One region of the Stenotrophomonas sp. 22LJNL06-5-1 genome, then DNA from elsewhere that is predicted to be linked to it. Evidence: riboswitches for the same ligand, from Rfam matches in the RefSeq annotation. Region 1 holds a riboswitch; the other holds the start of a gene.

Region 1 (7,803 bases):
CTACGCCGAGTCCGACCGCATCGCCAACGCGGCCAACCTCTCGGCACTGGTCTACCACGCCCTGCCCGACCTGAACTGGGTGGGCTTCTACCTGTACGACGGCAAGGAGCTGGTGGTCGGCCCGTTCCAGGGCCTGCCGGCCTGCGTGCGCATTCCGCTGGACAAGGGCGTGTGCGGTGCCGCCGCCAGCCAGCGCGTGACCCAGCGCGTGGACGACGTCGATGCCTTCCCCGGCCACATCGCCTGCGATTCAGCCTCGCGCTCGGAACTGGTGGTGCCGCTGCTGCGCGGTGATGAACTGATCGGCGTGTTCGATATCGACAGCCCGAAGGTCGGCCGCTTCGATGCCGACGACCAGGCTGGCCTGGAAGCCATCGCCCGCGTGTTCGTCGAGGCGCTGGGATGAGCGCACCGAAGCTGCGCAACATCGGCCCGAAGAGTGCGGCGTGGCTGCGCCAGGTCGGCCTGCGCAGCCGCGAAGACCTGGTCGCGATCGGTGCCGTGGGCGCCTTCGTCAAGGTCAGGCGCGCGGGCTTCAAGCCCAGCCTGAACCTGTTGTACTCGCTGGAAGGCGCACTGCTGGACTGCCACTGGCAGGAACTGAGCGAGCCGCAGCGTGAGGCGCTGGTGCAGGATTACGAAGCGCGCATCGCCGCGCATCCGCTGAAGGCAGCCGGCCCGGCGTCGGGCCCGGTGCATGAGCAGCGCTTCGATGCTGACGATGACGCTGAGGACAGCGTGGCCGAGCGCGTGGACGAGGATTGAGGCGTCCGCGTTCCTGGGCATGCCGGCCAGCGGCCGGCACTACCATTGTGATGCGGGATCGGTAGCGCCGGGCCATGCCCGGCGAGTGCGCTCAGGGCTGCTGCAGCTCCAGCAGCTCGCCCACCAGCCCGACCTCACCGCGCTCCAGCCACACCCGCAGGCGCGTGCCGTGGTCGATGCGCAGGGCCCAGCACAGCGACATCGGCAGGCCGCAGACCTGCGACAGCACCATGCGCAGCGGGCCACCATGGCTGACCACCAGCGTCGGCACCGGATCGTCATCATCGAGCAGGCGATCCAGCGCGCGCGCGATGCGCCGCTCAAAGTGGCCCCAGCTCTCGCCATTCGGTGGCGGGAACGCGTGCGGGTCGGCATGGAAGGCCGCCAGTGCATCCTCCGGCAGGTCGAACAGCGACTGCCCGTCCCAATCGCCGAAATCCAGCTCTTCCCATTCCTCATCCGCTTCCACGTCCAGCCCACGGGGGGTGGCCAGGGCCATCGCCGTGTGCAGCGAGCGCAGCCGTGGCGAACTGATCACCCGTTCCCAGGGCTGTGCGGCGTAGGCGTCGACCAGTTCCTGCGGCAGGCGGGCCAGCTGCGGTGGATCGCTGCGGCCATCGAGGAACTCATCGCGACCGTTGCCGGCATGGCGGACCAGGTCGAGGATCATGCGTGCGTCCTGTACAGGCAACGCGGGAACAGCGGAAAACGGGCGGACATCGGCAACGGCACCACGGGATCGAGGGGCCATTCTAAAGGCACGGCAAAGGCAGACGAGCAAGCGCGGTGCTACGGGCCGCCTGCGATGCCGTAGACTGCGCGCACTTCCAGGTGACCTGCGGCCTCGGCCGGCAGGTTGAAACGGGAAGCCGGTGACGCGTGATTCCACGCCAGGCCGGCGCTGCCCCCGCAACGGTAAGCACGTCAGTTCCAGGCAACACCGCCACTGTGCCGCAGGCATGGGAAGGCGCCTGGACGGTGGCCTCGCGCCACCCGGCGGCAAGCCCGGAGACCGGCCCGGAAGCCTCAGGTCGCGATGCGGTGGGCATGGCGCTGGATGACGCGGCCTGTGCTGCGGCATCGGCGCGTGCCTGCCTTCGCGGCTCCTCCCCTTCGCCGCGCGGGCGTGCGTGGCACCTGGAGTCCCCCATGAAGCTGCAGTCCCGAATGCTGTCCCTGGCCGTGCTGGCCGCCCTGCCCGCGCTGGCCCAGGCCGCCGATGACACCACGGCGCTCGACCAGATCCTGGTCACCGCCACCCGCACCCCCATCGCGCTGCAGGACAGCATCGCGCCGGCGCAGGTGATCGACCGCGCGCAGATCGAATCCAGCCAGGCCACGTCGCTGCAGGAGCTGCTGCGCGGCCGCGCCGGCATCAACCTGACCAATGCCGGCGGGCTCGGCAAGCAGAGCTCGCTGTTCCTGCGCGGCACCAACTCGGGCCACACCGTGGTGCTGGTCGATGGTGTGCGCATCAACAGCGCCGACCTCGGCCTGGCCATGTACCAGGACCTGCCGCTGGCGCAGATCGAGCGCGTCGAAATCGTGCGTGGACCGCAGTCGAGCCTGTACGGTGCCGACGCCATCGGTGGCGTGATCCAGATCTTCACCCGCCGCAACCAGGGCGATTTCGCCCCGCACTTCCAGCTCGGTGGTGGCAGCAACGGGCTGCGCGAAGCCAGCGGCGGCATCGGCGGCGGTACCGAGCGCGGCTGGTTCGGCGCCGACATCGCCTACCAGCATTCCGACGGCATCGATGCCTGCCGCGGCTCGGCGACGCTGTTCACCGGCTGCTTTGCCGACGAACATGACCGCGACGGCTACCGCAACCTGTCCAAGAGCCTTCGCGGCGGTTATACCTTCAACGACCAGTGGAACGTGGAAGGCAGCGCATTGCGCGCCGACGGCAAGAACCACTACGACGGTTACTACAACTACTCGGAGACCCGCCAGCAGGTGCTGGCCGGCAAAGTGCGCTTCACCCCGTCCGAACGCCTGGCATTCACTGCCAACGTCGGCCGCAGTGACAACGAGTCGGATAACTTCGGCGCACCGGGGGTGTTTGGCAGCGCGCAGACCCATCGTGACAGCGCCTCGCTGCAGGGTGACATCACGCTGGCCGAAGGTCAGCTGCTGAGCACCGGCGTGGACTGGAGTGAGGACAACCTGGATGGCAGCAGCGCCGGGTATCTCGTCGACAGCCGCCGCAACACCGGCGTGTTCGTGCAGTACCAGGGCCGCTTCGGCCGCCACCAGCTGCAGGTCAGTGCCCGCAACGACGACAACCAGCAGTTCGGCAACCACGCCACCGGCAGCCTCGGCTGGGCGATGCAGCTGGAGCATGGTCTGCGCGTCAATGCCAGCTACGGCACGGCGTTCAAGGCGCCGACCTTCAGCGACCTGTACGACCCGTGGAGCGGCGTGCCGACGTTGAATCCGGAGAAGTCCAAGAGCACCAACCTTGGCGTTTCGCAGCAGGGTCAGGGCTGGCACTGGGGCCTGGATGTATACGAAACCCGCATCGATGACCTGATCACCTACGATGCGTCCACGATGAAAATGCAGCAGGTGGAGAAGGCGCGCATCCGTGGCGCCGAGCTGACCGGTGGCGTGCTGCTGGCCGGCTTCGACATCAGCGCGCAGCTGAGCTACACCGATCCGCGCAACCGCACCCACGGCAGCACCCAGTTCGACAACTGGCTGCCGCGACGTGCACAGCAGACCGCGCGCCTGGACATCGACCGCCGTTTCGGCGACTTCCGTGCCGGCCTGACCGTGCAGGGTGCGGGCAAGCGCTATGACAACGCCAGCAACTCGGTGAAGGTTGGCGGCTACGGCACGCTGGACCTGCGCGCCGAGTACGCACTGACGCCATCGTGGTCGCTGCTGGCACGTGCCGCCAACGTCTTCGACCGTCGCTACGAAACGGTGGCGTGGTTCAACCAGCCCGGCCGCGAATATCAGCTGAGCGTGCGTTACCAGCCGAAGTGACCGCAATGGTCATTGGTAGTGCCGGCCGCTGGCCGGCAACATCATGACCTTCGGCAACGTCCCCGGAGTTGCCGGCCAGCGGCCGGCACTACCCCCTGCTTCAGCCCCGCAACCCCGGCAGTTCACGCAGGTCGTCGATCACCGCCACCGCATGCGCGGTGGCCAGGTCCAGGCCGCGCGGGTAGCCGTAACGCACCAGCGCGATCGGCATGCCGGCATCTTCGGCGGCTCGGTAGTCGGTCAACGAATCACCCACCATCAGGCAGGCGTCCACCGGCAGCCCGAAGTGCGCGGCGATGTGCCGCAGCGGTTCACCACTGGGCTTGCGCTGCGGCAGCGAATCGCCGCCCAGTATCAGCGCGAACGCATCACCGATGCCCAGATGCTGCAGCAGTGGTGGCACCAGCGCTTCGGGCTTGTTGGTGCAGATCGCCAGCGGCACGTTGCGTGCACGCAGTTGCGCCAGCGCTTCAGCCACGCCATCGAACAGACGCGGGCTGCGCAGCAGGCATTCGCGGTAGTGCACCATGAATACCGGCATCACTTCGGCCAGGTCGACCTCACGACCCGCGGCATGCACGGCCTGTTCGACCAGGCGGCGCACACCGTCGCCGATCCAGCCCAGCACCGTGGCTTCCGGCACGCGTGCCACACCGATGTCCTCCAGCGTACGGTTCAGCGCTTCAGCGATATCAGCTGCGCTGTCGACCAGCGTGCCATCAAGGTCGAACACGACCAGCGGATAGGGATACGACAAGGGACGGCACCTGCATGACGTGGGGCCGTCCATTGTACGCCGCTGGTTTTTGCACCGATCCGCCTCAACCGATGCGGCGTGCGCGGGTAGCCAGGAAGGTGGGCAGATAACGGTCGATCAGGAAACGCGGCTGCGGCTGCCAGTCTTCCATGAAGCGATCGATGATGAAGCCGGCATCCAGCTGGCCACCGATCAGTTCGGTCAGGCTGTGGCCGAAGGTCAGCGCGTCGCCACGGGCCAGTTTCGCCTCGCGTTCGGCCGCTGGCAGGTCTTCCAGGTCCGAATAGGGAATGGCGTACTGCGGCCGGATCAGGCCCTGCGCATCCAGCTGCGGATCGCGCGCACCAACGAACAGCACCGGATTGTAGAAGCTGGCCATCAGCATGCCATCGCGTGCCAGCACGCGGCGGCATTCGGTCCACACCGGGCGCACATCAGGCACATACAGGTTCGAGATCGGGTGGAACACCACATCGAAACTGTCGTTGGCGAACACGTGCAGATCGCGCATGTCACCCTGCACGGTGCGCAGCTGCAGGCCATCGCGCGCGGCGACCCTGCGGTCCTGTTCCAGCTGCCCGTCGGACAGGTCGAACACGGTGACGTCAGCGCCCGCAGCGGCCAGCACCGGTGCCTGCTGGCCACCGCCCGAGGCCAGGCACAGGATGCGACGGCCGCGCACATCACCCATCCAGTCCAGTGGCAACGCACGGGGCGTCAGGTGCACCTGCCAGCGGCCTTCGCGCGCGGCGGCAATGGTTGAACTTTCCACCGGGCGCGACCATTCGCGCACTTCGCTGGCCTGGCGGTCCCAGGCAGCACGGTTGTGGTCGATCAAGGCCTGTCCATGGTTCATGTGTTCTCCTTGCCCGGCGGGCGCCAATCCAGATCCTGGAAGGCCGGGCTGGCGAAACACTCGCCCAGGAAATCCAGGAATCGCCGCATGATAGCGGGCTGCTGGCGCCGTGACGCGTACACGGCATGAATGCCGAGTTCGTCCAGGCTGAATTCGGGCAGCAGTTCGATCAGCTCACCACTGCGCAGCAGCGGCGCCACCTGGTAGGTCGGCAGCATGGCGATACCGGCACCGGCGCGCACCGCCTCCAGCAGCAGCGAGGCCTCGTTGGCGCTGATGTTGCCGCCCACCGCCACCGACAGCGAACGCCCATCGCGGTGCAGCTGCCACAGGCTCTTGCCAACGTAATGGTGGGTCAGGCAGTTGTGCGCGGCCAGGTGCTCGGGGGCGGTCGGCGTGCCGCGCACCTGCAGGTAGGACGGCGTCGCGCACAGCACCGAGCGGCAGGTGGCCAGCCGCCGTGCGATCAGGCTGGGGTCGATCTGGCGCGCGATGCGCACGGCCAGGTCCACCCGCTCTTCCACCAGGTTCACCGTGCGGTCGACCAGCAGCAGCTCGATGCGCGCCGCTGGATGACGCGCAACGAAGCCGGCCACCGCCCGTGCCAGGTGGCTCTGCCCGAACGACACGCTGGCAGTCACCCGCAGCGTGCCGTGCGGCTCGGGATCATCACTGGCCAGCTCGCCCTGCAGTTCTTCGCCGATCGCCAGCATCTGCCGGAAGCGCGCCAGCGCCGCCTCACCGGGGCCGGTCAGGCTGACCCGACGCGTGGTCCGGTGCAGCAGGCGCGCACCCAGCCAGCCCTCGACCTCGGCCAGGTAGCGGCTGACCATCGCCCGTGACATGTCCAGCACTTCGGCGGCGGCGGTGAGGCTGCCGCGCTCGGCCACCTCGACGAACACCGTAATGGCGGTCAATCGGTCCATATGCTCGATCCATGCAACAAACAAGCGCGTTATACGCTGTTTTTCGAGCAACTGCAGCAGCCTAGAGTGGCCCCATTCCCAGCCCACACCGCCCCACGGAGTCCTGCCATGAAAATCGCCCTCGTTGGTTCCACCGGCAACATCGGCCGCCAGATCGCCCGCCACGCGCTGGCCAACGGCCACGAACTCACCGTCATCGTGCGCAGCGCGCAGGATCTTCCGGCCGAACTGGCCGGTGCCCATCCGGTGATCGCCTCGCTGGATGACCAGGATGCCCTGGTCGCCGCCATCGCCGGCCACGACGTGCTGGCCAGCGCCTACGGCCCGCGCCCGGGCGATGACATCGGCCGCGTCGGCGAGGTCGCCGCGCAGCTGGCTGCCGCCGCACGCAAGGCCGGCGTGCCCCGCCTGGTGGTGGTCGGCGGTGCCGGCAGCCTGGAAGTCGCACCCGGCGTGCAGCTGGTCGATACCCCCACCTTCCCGGAGGCCTACAAGGCGTACGCGCTGGCGCACCGTGAGGCGTTCAACCGCCTGCAGGCAGTGGACGACCTGGACTGGACCTTCTTCTCGCCGGCCGCCGAAATCGGCCCGGGCGAAGAGCGCGGCCAGTACCGCGTGCAGCCCAAGGCCTTCCTCGCCGATGCCAGCGGCCACAGCCGCATCAGCTATGCCGACTACGGCGCCGCGTTCGTCGCCGAGCTGGAAGCGCATGCGTATCCGAAGCAGATCATCACGGCCGCGTATTGATCGACACGCCTGTTCTGTAGAGCCGGGCCCACGCTCGGCTCTACGCAAACATGCAGCCGGGCATTGGCCCGGCTCCACACAAGGAATTCCCATGCGTACCGCTGCCCTGCTGCTTCCCCTCGCCCTGGCCGCCAGCTTCACCAGTGCGCCGCTGCTGGCCGCACCGGCCACCACGGCCCCGGCCACGGCGACGAAATCCCAGCTGCACCTGCAGACCTTCCATCCCGGTCCGCAGGCGATGTTCTCGGTGTCTTCGGTGCTGATCGAAGGCCGCCACGACGCGATCCTGGTCAATGCGCAGTTTGGTGCCAGCGATGCGCGCAAGCTGGTCGAGCTGATCCGCGCCAGCGGCAAGCAGCTGACCACGATCTACATCAGCCACGGCGATCCGGACTACTACTTCGGCCTGGCCACCCTGCAGGACGCCTTCCCGCAGGCGCGCATCGTTGCCACCGCGCAGACCGTCGCCCACATCCAGCAGACCCAGGCCGGCAAGCTGGCCTACTGGGGACCGAAGATGGGCGCCGACGTGCCGGCACGCATCGTGGTGCCGCAGGTACTGGACGGCGATGCCCTGCTGCTGGAAGGCCAGCGCCTGCCGCTGATCGGCCTGGATGGCCCGACCCCGGACCGCACGGTGCTGTGGGTGCCGTCGCTGCGCGCGATCGTCGGCGGTATTCCGGTGGTGGCCGGTGAACACGTGTGGATGGCCGACACGCAGACGCCGAAGTCGCACGCCGACTGGCTGCAGACCCTGCAGC
Region 2 (7,803 bases), on a different contig from region 1:
GCGAGAAGCGCCAGTTCGACGCCGGTGCACGGCGGCTGTGGCTGCCCGATTATCTGGAGCCGGGCCAGCAGGCGTTCCAGATGGCCGCCGAGCTGGCCCTGCACGGCTACCTGCCACAGATCGATGCGGTGGTGGCGCGTGCCGGCTTCACCGATGAGGCACGCATCGCGCAGGCGCGGATTGGCTTGTCGAATTACTTCGCTGGCGCGCTGGTGATGCCGTACATGCGCTTCCTGCGGGCGGCCGAAGCCAGCAGCTACGACATCGAACTGCTGGCGCATCAGTTCGGTGTGGGCTTTGAAGCGGTCTGCCACCGGCTGAGCACGCTGGCGCGACGCAGTGCGCCCGGGTTGCCGTTCTTCTTCATCCGCGTGGACCGTGCCGGCAACGTGTCCAAACGCCATTCGGCCACCGATTTCCACTTCTCGCAGGTGGGCGGCTCGTGCCCGCTGTGGATCGTCTACGAGGCGTTCAACCAGCCCGGCCGCATCCTTACGCAGACGGCGCGCATGCCCGACGGGCGCCGCCATTTCTGGCTGGCACGGCAGGTCAGCAGTGGTCCGGTCGGCCATGGCCAGCCGCGCAAGACGTTTGCGGTAGCGCTGGGCTGCGACCTGCAGCATGCCGAGCGGTTGGTGTATTCGCTGGGCCTGGATGTGCAGAGCCCGGGCAACTCGGTGTCGATCGGGCCGGGCTGCCGGGTGTGCCCGCGCGAGGACTGCATGCAGCGCGCGTTCGCGCAGTTGCCGGGGCGGTAGGGTTGGTTCGGCAGGGCTGCGCCCTGCACCTGCCGAGGCCGAAGCAACGGCAACGGCAACGGCAAAAGCTGGCATTCCGTGGGATGGCGGGGTGGATCCGGTTGCGGGGGACGCCGTAAACCCGTCCTTGGGGGCTTGGCCGCGGCATCCATGCCGCGGACACCCCCGCAACCGGACCCACCCCGCCTTCGACAGTTTCCCGCTGCTGTTGGTGGGTGCTGACCGTTGGTCGGCACGCTGCTCTTGGTGGGTGTCGACCTTGGTCGACACGGTAGATCCACGCCATGCGTGGATGCTCTTCGATGAATGTTCGAAATATTCGATTCCGATGGGGTTCCATCCACGCATGGCGTGGATCTACTAAACCTTTCGTGCGTAGGCTGCATCCCATTGCAATGCCCGCCCTGGAGACACCCCATGTCCTTGCTGCGCTCTTGCCTGGCCCTGCTGCTTGCTGCCACCGCCGCGCCGGCGTGGGCGACCTTTTCGATTGCGGCCTGCAATGAGGCCGGCGACTGCGGGGTGGCGGTGGCTACGAACAACCTGGCAGTCGGGGGCGTGGGGGTGCCGTGGGCACAGGCGAAGGTGGGCGCGGTCGCCAGCCAGTTCGAGACCAACCCGGCCTATGGCTCCAAAGGCCTTGAGCTGCTGGCCAAAGGACGCACGCCTGCGCAGGTGCTGAAGCAGCTGCTGGATGAAGACGGCAACTTCGATGGCACCACGCTTGCCGAACGACAGGTGGGACTGGTCAGCGCGCGTGGCGGCAATGCGCAGTACACCGGCGCTACCGCGCAGCAGGCGGATTGGGCAGGTGCGCAGGGTGAGGGGATGCTGAGCGTGCAGGGCAATGGGCTGGCCGGGCCGGAGGTGCTGGCCACGATGCAACGCGTCTTCGCCACCTCACGTGGGCCGCTGGCCGCGCGCTTGTTGGCGGCGCTGGAAGCTGGTCAGGCAGCGGGTGGTCAACGCAGCGGACAGTGGTCGGCGGCGCTGCTGGTGCGTACGCCCGGCGGCGACTGGCGGGACACCGACCTGCGTGTGGACGCCGATCCGCATGCCGTGGCGAGGCTGCGCGAGCTGTACGACATGCGTCTGTCCAACGAGGCGATCATCCGCGCGGAGGAACGTTGGGAGAACGGTGATGTGGAGGGTGCGCGTGCTGCGCTGGCGACCTCGTTGTCACTGGCCCACGGCTGGGACCGCACCTGGGCGCGCGCTGCGCGCCTGGCCATGCGGCAGGGTGATATCGCGCTGGCCCGGGAATACCTCGCCGGCCTGCGCGCGCTCAATCCGGGCTGGGTGAAGCAGGAGCTGGCGTTGCCGTTGTATGCGCCGTTGCAGGGCGATGCGGTGGTGGAGCCGTGGCGATGAGGCACGGCAGGGATCAGATCGTGCCGACCAAGGTCGGCACCCACCAGAACAGTTCAATCGGCTGCGGCGGAAATCAGTAGATCGGCGTCACCTTCATCTGCGGCAGCGGACGCGGTGCGCCGTCAGTGAGGTCGGGGCCGAGGTCCTCCCAGGTGCGTCCCTGCTCGACCATCAAGCCCCACAGCTGCTGCGAGGCCAGCCGCTTGTCTTCCGAGCCCAGCTTGTACGACGGCGGGGTCGGTTCACCGCGGGCAACCATCGAGTACGCCGCGCGGTAGGCCAGCACCTGCTGCGCCGGATCGTCGGTTCGCGCCACTTCCAGCGTGTAGCGCTGATAGGCCGAAGCCAGGTTGCGCCAGCGGATCCAGTAGTGGTTCTCGAACGAGAACGAGCAGAAGCGCGCACCGGCCAGGCTGCCCTTGTCGGCGATGCGGGTCAGCACCTCCTGCGGCATGTCCAGGTTCATGCCACCTTCGTCGCCCTGCAGGCTGACATGCACGATGCGGTCGCGGTAACCCGGTGCGCGCGCCTGCAGCAGATCGCGCCAGTTCTGCATGGTCGCCACCACCGCGAACAGGAAACGCCCCAGCTCGGCGGCCGCCAACGGCGTGGCGATCGACTGGTAGGTACGCTGCCAGCCGTGACGGTTCTCGGTGGGCAGGAACACGGCATGTTCCAGCGCCTGTCGGCCACTGCTGCCGTGGTTCACCTCTTCAGCGTGCTGCGGATAGACCAGGTTGATGGCGAAGGTCGGCCAGCGCGGCAAGGCGGCATCGAACAGATGGATCGGGAAGTTGCTGCTGATGCCACCATCGGAAAACCAGCAGATGCGGAAGGCGGTGATCACCGGGCCACAGGTCTGCCCGGCACTGGTCAGCCCTTCCATGCTGTCGGCCACGTTGTGCTCCTGGTCGGCGGCAGGCGCGGTGGGTTCGCAGCGGCGCTCACGGCGCGAAGGCTCATGCAGCGGCACTGCGCTGATCAGCAACGGGAAGCTCAGGCTCATGCGCGTGGCCACCAGCACCGGCAGCTTCGGGCCCTGCGGCAGATGGTAGTACTGCCGGCCCGCCACCTCCAGCGGCGGGCCGGCCTGCGTCACCAGCCACTGCACCACGCTGGCCGGGAACAGCTGCTCGAACTCCTCGCGCAGGAACCAGAACTGCGCGCCGCCCAATGGCAGTGTGCGTGGCTCGTTGTGCGACACGCAGGTGGTGATCATCTGCAGGCTGATCGCATGCGGGCTGTCCGGCTCGCCGGCATAGCGCGGCGCGTCATGCAGGTCGGCGAAGGTGAGCGGTGCATCCAGCGGCTTGCCGGACAACTGCTGCAGGCACTCGTGCAGCCACTCGGTCAACGCCGGCGTGCGTGCATCGCGGCCGAGGCCGCTGCACAGGCCCAGCAGGTTGCGCCGCGCCACCCGCGCCACCCGCAGCGCGGCACCGGCCACACCCGCACCGTACGCGCACAGCAGCGACGGCAGCAGCGTGGCGGCCACGCCGCTCCAGCCACCGCCCCACCAGCCCAGGCCCAACAGCAGCGCCAGCGACACCAGCACCTCCAGCGGCGCGATCTCGAACACGGCAACGGCCAGGCACAGCAGCTTGTGCGGCAGGCTGGCATTGCCGGTCAGTACCACCAGCAACCGATAGGCGGCGCGCGCGCCCCGCGCCGGTTGGAACAGGCTGTAGATGAAGCCGCGCCGCGACAACTGCGCCGATACCGCCGACAACCCGCCATAGCCGGCATCGCCAGGCAGGTGCTCGCCCGCCTGCTGGCGGCGATCACCGCAGGCCGCCGCGGCCGCCACCGCCGCAGCAATGGCGCCGGCCGAGGTGCCGCCGATGCTCTTGAATCGATACTCGCGCGCCAGCGCCAGTACCGCATTGGGGTACACGATGCCGCTGGTGATGCCGCCTTTCATGACCAGATCGCAGTACTTCGCCGCCACGAGCCACCTCCCGTCTGTCGGTGCCCAGTATGGCAAGAGGCGCTCTCACCGCCTGAGAAACGAGCCACAGCCCTGCGCTTTGATTGGCCCTTGACCATTGCCCTCGACGCGTCCACCGTGGGCGCGCCGAAGGTATCCCTGCCGTGGCTGGATGGCGGTCGGGATTTAAACGGGAATCCGGTGAAGGCGCCTCGCGCGCCCATTCCGGAGCTGCCCCGCAGCGGTGAATGGAAACGAATCCTGCCAACAGCACTGGGCTCGCGCCTGGGAAGCGGCAGGTAGTAGGTGGGCTGCGGCCCGTGTCCATCAGCCCGAATACCGGCCCCGGCCGGGGGACACGACCGTCCCCTGACTCGACCTGGAATCTCCGCGGGGAGGTTGCCGGGGCCGTCGTTGTCCTGCGCGTGCAGGCGATGCGGTCGCGTGCGTCCTGTTCACGGTATCCGGCCAGACCCGTTCACCCACGCGCTGATGCATGGGCCACCGCCGTTGCCGGCGGTCCATGCGGTACCTGACGATGACCGAGCTCCAACGCCCCACCCTGACCCTGCCCGCCGATGGCACGCGCCTGCTGCTGCATTCATGCTGCGCCCCCTGCTCCGGCGAAGTGATGGAGGCGATCACCGCCTCCGGGATCGACTACGCGATCTTCTTCTACAACCCCAACATCCATCCGGTGAAGGAGTACGAGCTACGCAAGCAGGAGAACATCCGCTTCGCCGAGCAGCACGGCATTCCTTTCATCGACTGCGACTACGACACCGACAACTGGTTCAGCCGTGCACGCGGCATGGAAAACGAGCCCGAACGCGGCATCCGCTGCACGATGTGCTTCGACATGCGCTTCGAGCGCACTGCGCTGTACGCGCACGAGCACGGCTACGACACCATCAGTTCTTCGCTGGGCATCTCGCGCTGGAAGAACATGGCGCAGATCAACGACTGCGGCATCCGCGCCGCGTCGCGCTATGAAGGCCTGCAGTACTGGGACTACAACTGGCGCAAGGGCGGCGGTGCCAGCCGCATGATCGAGATCAGCAAGCGCGAGCAGTTCTACCAGCAGGAGTACTGCGGCTGCGTGTACTCGCTGCGCGATGCCAACCGCCATCGCCGCGAGAATGGCCGCGAGCGGATCAAGATCGGCCTGTTGTACTACGGGCAGGGCGCTGAGACGCCGCAGGGCGATTGACGTGCAGGCATGGGGCGGCCACGCTGGTCGCCCCTTCTGTTGTACCGGATCTGCCATGACCGCCCTGCCCGCCGATGTCGCCCTGCTGGTGATCGACCTGCAGCCGGACTTCATGCCCGGTGGCGCCTTGGCCTGCGACCAGGGCGATGCACTGGTGGCACCGATTGCCGATCTGCTGGCGCAGCGCCGCTACCGCACCGTGGTGGCAACACAGGACTGGCACCCGGCCGACCATGCCTCGTTCGCCAGCCAGCACCCCGGCCAGCGCCCCTTCGAGACCATCCTGTTGCACGCGCAGCCGCAGACCCTGTGGCCCGACCACTGCGTGCAGGGCAGCGCCGGTGCCGCCCTGCACCCAGGCGTGGACTGGACCGTGGCCGACCTGATTCTGCGCAAGGGCACGCGCCAACAGGTGGATTCGTACAGCGCCTTCCGCGAGAACCACGGCCCCGATGGCGAGCGCCCGGCCACCGGCCTGGCCGGCTGGCTGCACGAACGCCGCATCCGCGAAGTGCATGTGTGCGGCCTGGCCCGCGACTACTGCGTGCTGTGGAGCGCGCAGGACGCGGTGAAGTCCGGCTTCCGGGTGAAGTTCCTGTGGGACCTGACCCGGCCGGTGACCGAAGCCAACGACGCGATGGTGCGCGAGGCACTGGGCAAGGCGGGGATCGCGGTCGTCTGACCCAGAGCGGTAGTGCCGGGCCATGCCCGGCGGACGCGGGATGGGCGATTACCGGAACACCACCGTGCGGTGCCCGTTGAGCAGGATGCGGTGCTCCACATGGCGGCGCACCGCGCGCGCCAGCACCTGCGATTCGGTATCGCTGCCCAGCCGCACCAGTTCGCGCGGTGCCATCGCGTGGTCCACGCGGGCGACGTCCTGTTCGATGATCGGGCCTTCGTCCAGGTCCTCGGTGACGTAGTGCGCGGTGGCGCCGATGATCTTGACCCCGCGCGCGTGTGCCTGGTGGTACGGCTGCGCGCCCTTGAAGCTGGGCAGGAAGCTGTGATGGATGTTGATCGCACGGCCGGCCAGCGCACGGCACAGCGTGGGTGACAGGATCTGCATGTAGCGCGCCAGCACCACCAGGTCGATGCGCTCGCGCTCGACCAGGTCGATGATCTGCTGCTCCTGCACCGCACGCGTCTCGGCGGTCACCGGCAGGTGGTGGAACGGCACCTGGTAGGACGCCGCCAGCGGCGCGAAGTCGGCGTGGTTGGACGCCACCGCCGCGATGTCCACCTTCAGCTGGCCGCTGTGGGCGCGGAACAACAGATCGTTGAGGCAGTGCCCCTGCTTGCTGACCAGCACCAGCAGGCGTGCGCGGCGGCGGCCATCATGCAGCTGCCAATCCATGCCGAAGCCTTCGGCGAGCGTGGCCATGGTCGCGTGCACGGTCTCCAGCGGCAGGCTGGCATCGCGGTCGAAGTGCACGCGCAGGAAGAAGCGGCCACTTTCCTCATCACCGAACTGCTGGGCGTCGAGGATGTTGCAGCCGTGGTCGAACAGCAGGCCTGACACGCGGTAGACGATGCCGGTGCGGTCGGGGCAGGACAGGGTAAGAATGGAATCGGGGCGCATCTTCCGAGTGTAGGGCAGCGACCTGCCTGCCGGATCGATGGTCTCCGATGCAACCGAACTGCTTGGTTCAGTCCCAAGCGATACTTGGGCTTCCCCGTGGCAAGCTGGTCGGTCATGAACCTGTTGCAACTGATCCGCAGCTTCACCCGCACCGCAGAGACCGGCAGCATTGCCGCCGCGGCCCGCATTCTTGGCATCAGCGCCACCGCAGTCGGCCAGAACATCAACCGTCTGGAGGCCCATCTGGGCGTACGGTTGCTGAACCGAAGTACGCGGCAGCTGGCCCTCAGCGAGGCCGGCGCGCTGTACCTGGCGCAGGTGCGCCACATCGAAGCCGACCTGGCGCGCGCGCAGGCGATGGTCACCTCCGGTGACATCGAACCGGCCGGACCGCTGCGCATCGCCAGCAGCAGCGCGTTCGGTCGCCACGTGCTGGCACCGTTGCTGCCGTCGCTGCAGCAGCGCTACCCGCAGCTGCAGCTGGAGCTGCGCCTGACCGACCGCGCCGTGCAGCACGGCCCCGAAGCGGTAGATGCCAGCATCCGCATCGGTGCGCAGCTGGAAGACGGTGTGGTCGCGCGGCAGCTGGCGCGCGTGCCGTTCGTGTTCTGCGCCTCACCGGCCTACCTGAAGGCACACGGCACGCCGAAGCAGCCCTCCGAGCTGAGCGGTCATCGCGGGCTGCTGCACCGCTTCCCCACCGATGGCCGGCCGTTGCGCTGGGGCCTGCTGAAGGATGGCCAGCGCGTGGACGCCGCACTGCCGCCGAGCATGGTCTGCGATGACATCGATGCACTGGCAACGCTGGCTGCGACCGGTGCCGGCATCACCCGGCTGGCCGCATTCGTGGCCGAGCCGTACCTGCGCGATGGCCGCCTGCAGGCGGTGTTCGGCGCCGACACTACATGGCGCCCGGAGCCGATGGAGGTCTATTTCTGCGTCAGCGACCGTCGCG

What was found. Region 1 has a riboswitch for cobalamin ahead of btuB (TonB-dependent vitamin B12 receptor). Riboswitches for the same ligand answer to the same signal wherever they lie in the genome.
Region 2: another riboswitch for cobalamin. It lies ahead of AC13GF_RS10690 (epoxyqueuosine reductase QueH); the one in region 1 lies ahead of btuB (TonB-dependent vitamin B12 receptor).

What each region holds. Positions count from the first base shown of each region.
Region 1 is NZ_JBSPUE010000001.1:1,054,565-1,062,367, forward strand. It holds gene AC13GF_RS04885 (GAF domain-containing protein) at 1-406, shown strand, start outside; gene AC13GF_RS04890 (TfoX/Sxy family protein) at 403-765, shown strand; gene AC13GF_RS04895 (histidine phosphatase family protein) at 857-1,435, opposite strand; cobalamin riboswitch at 1,578-1,800, shown strand; gene btuB (TonB-dependent vitamin B12 receptor) at 1,915-3,756, shown strand; gene gph (phosphoglycolate phosphatase) at 3,857-4,513, opposite strand; gene AC13GF_RS04910 (class I SAM-dependent methyltransferase) at 4,578-5,369, opposite strand; gene AC13GF_RS04915 (LysR family transcriptional regulator) at 5,366-6,295, opposite strand; gene AC13GF_RS04920 (NAD(P)-dependent oxidoreductase) at 6,404-7,042, shown strand; gene AC13GF_RS04925 (MBL fold metallo-hydrolase) at 7,134-7,803, shown strand, end outside.
Region 2 is NZ_JBSPUE010000004.1:91,962-99,764, forward strand. It holds gene AC13GF_RS10675 (helix-turn-helix domain-containing protein) at 1-758, shown strand, start outside; gene AC13GF_RS10680 (DUF1028 domain-containing protein) at 1,176-2,129, shown strand; gene AC13GF_RS10685 (RpoH suppressor) at 2,203-4,050, opposite strand; cobalamin riboswitch at 4,205-4,418, shown strand; gene AC13GF_RS10690 (epoxyqueuosine reductase QueH) at 4,580-5,266, shown strand; gene pncA (bifunctional nicotinamidase/pyrazinamidase) at 5,322-5,948, shown strand; gene purU (formyltetrahydrofolate deformylase) at 5,997-6,848, opposite strand; gene AC13GF_RS10705 (LysR family transcriptional regulator) at 6,963-7,803, shown strand, end outside.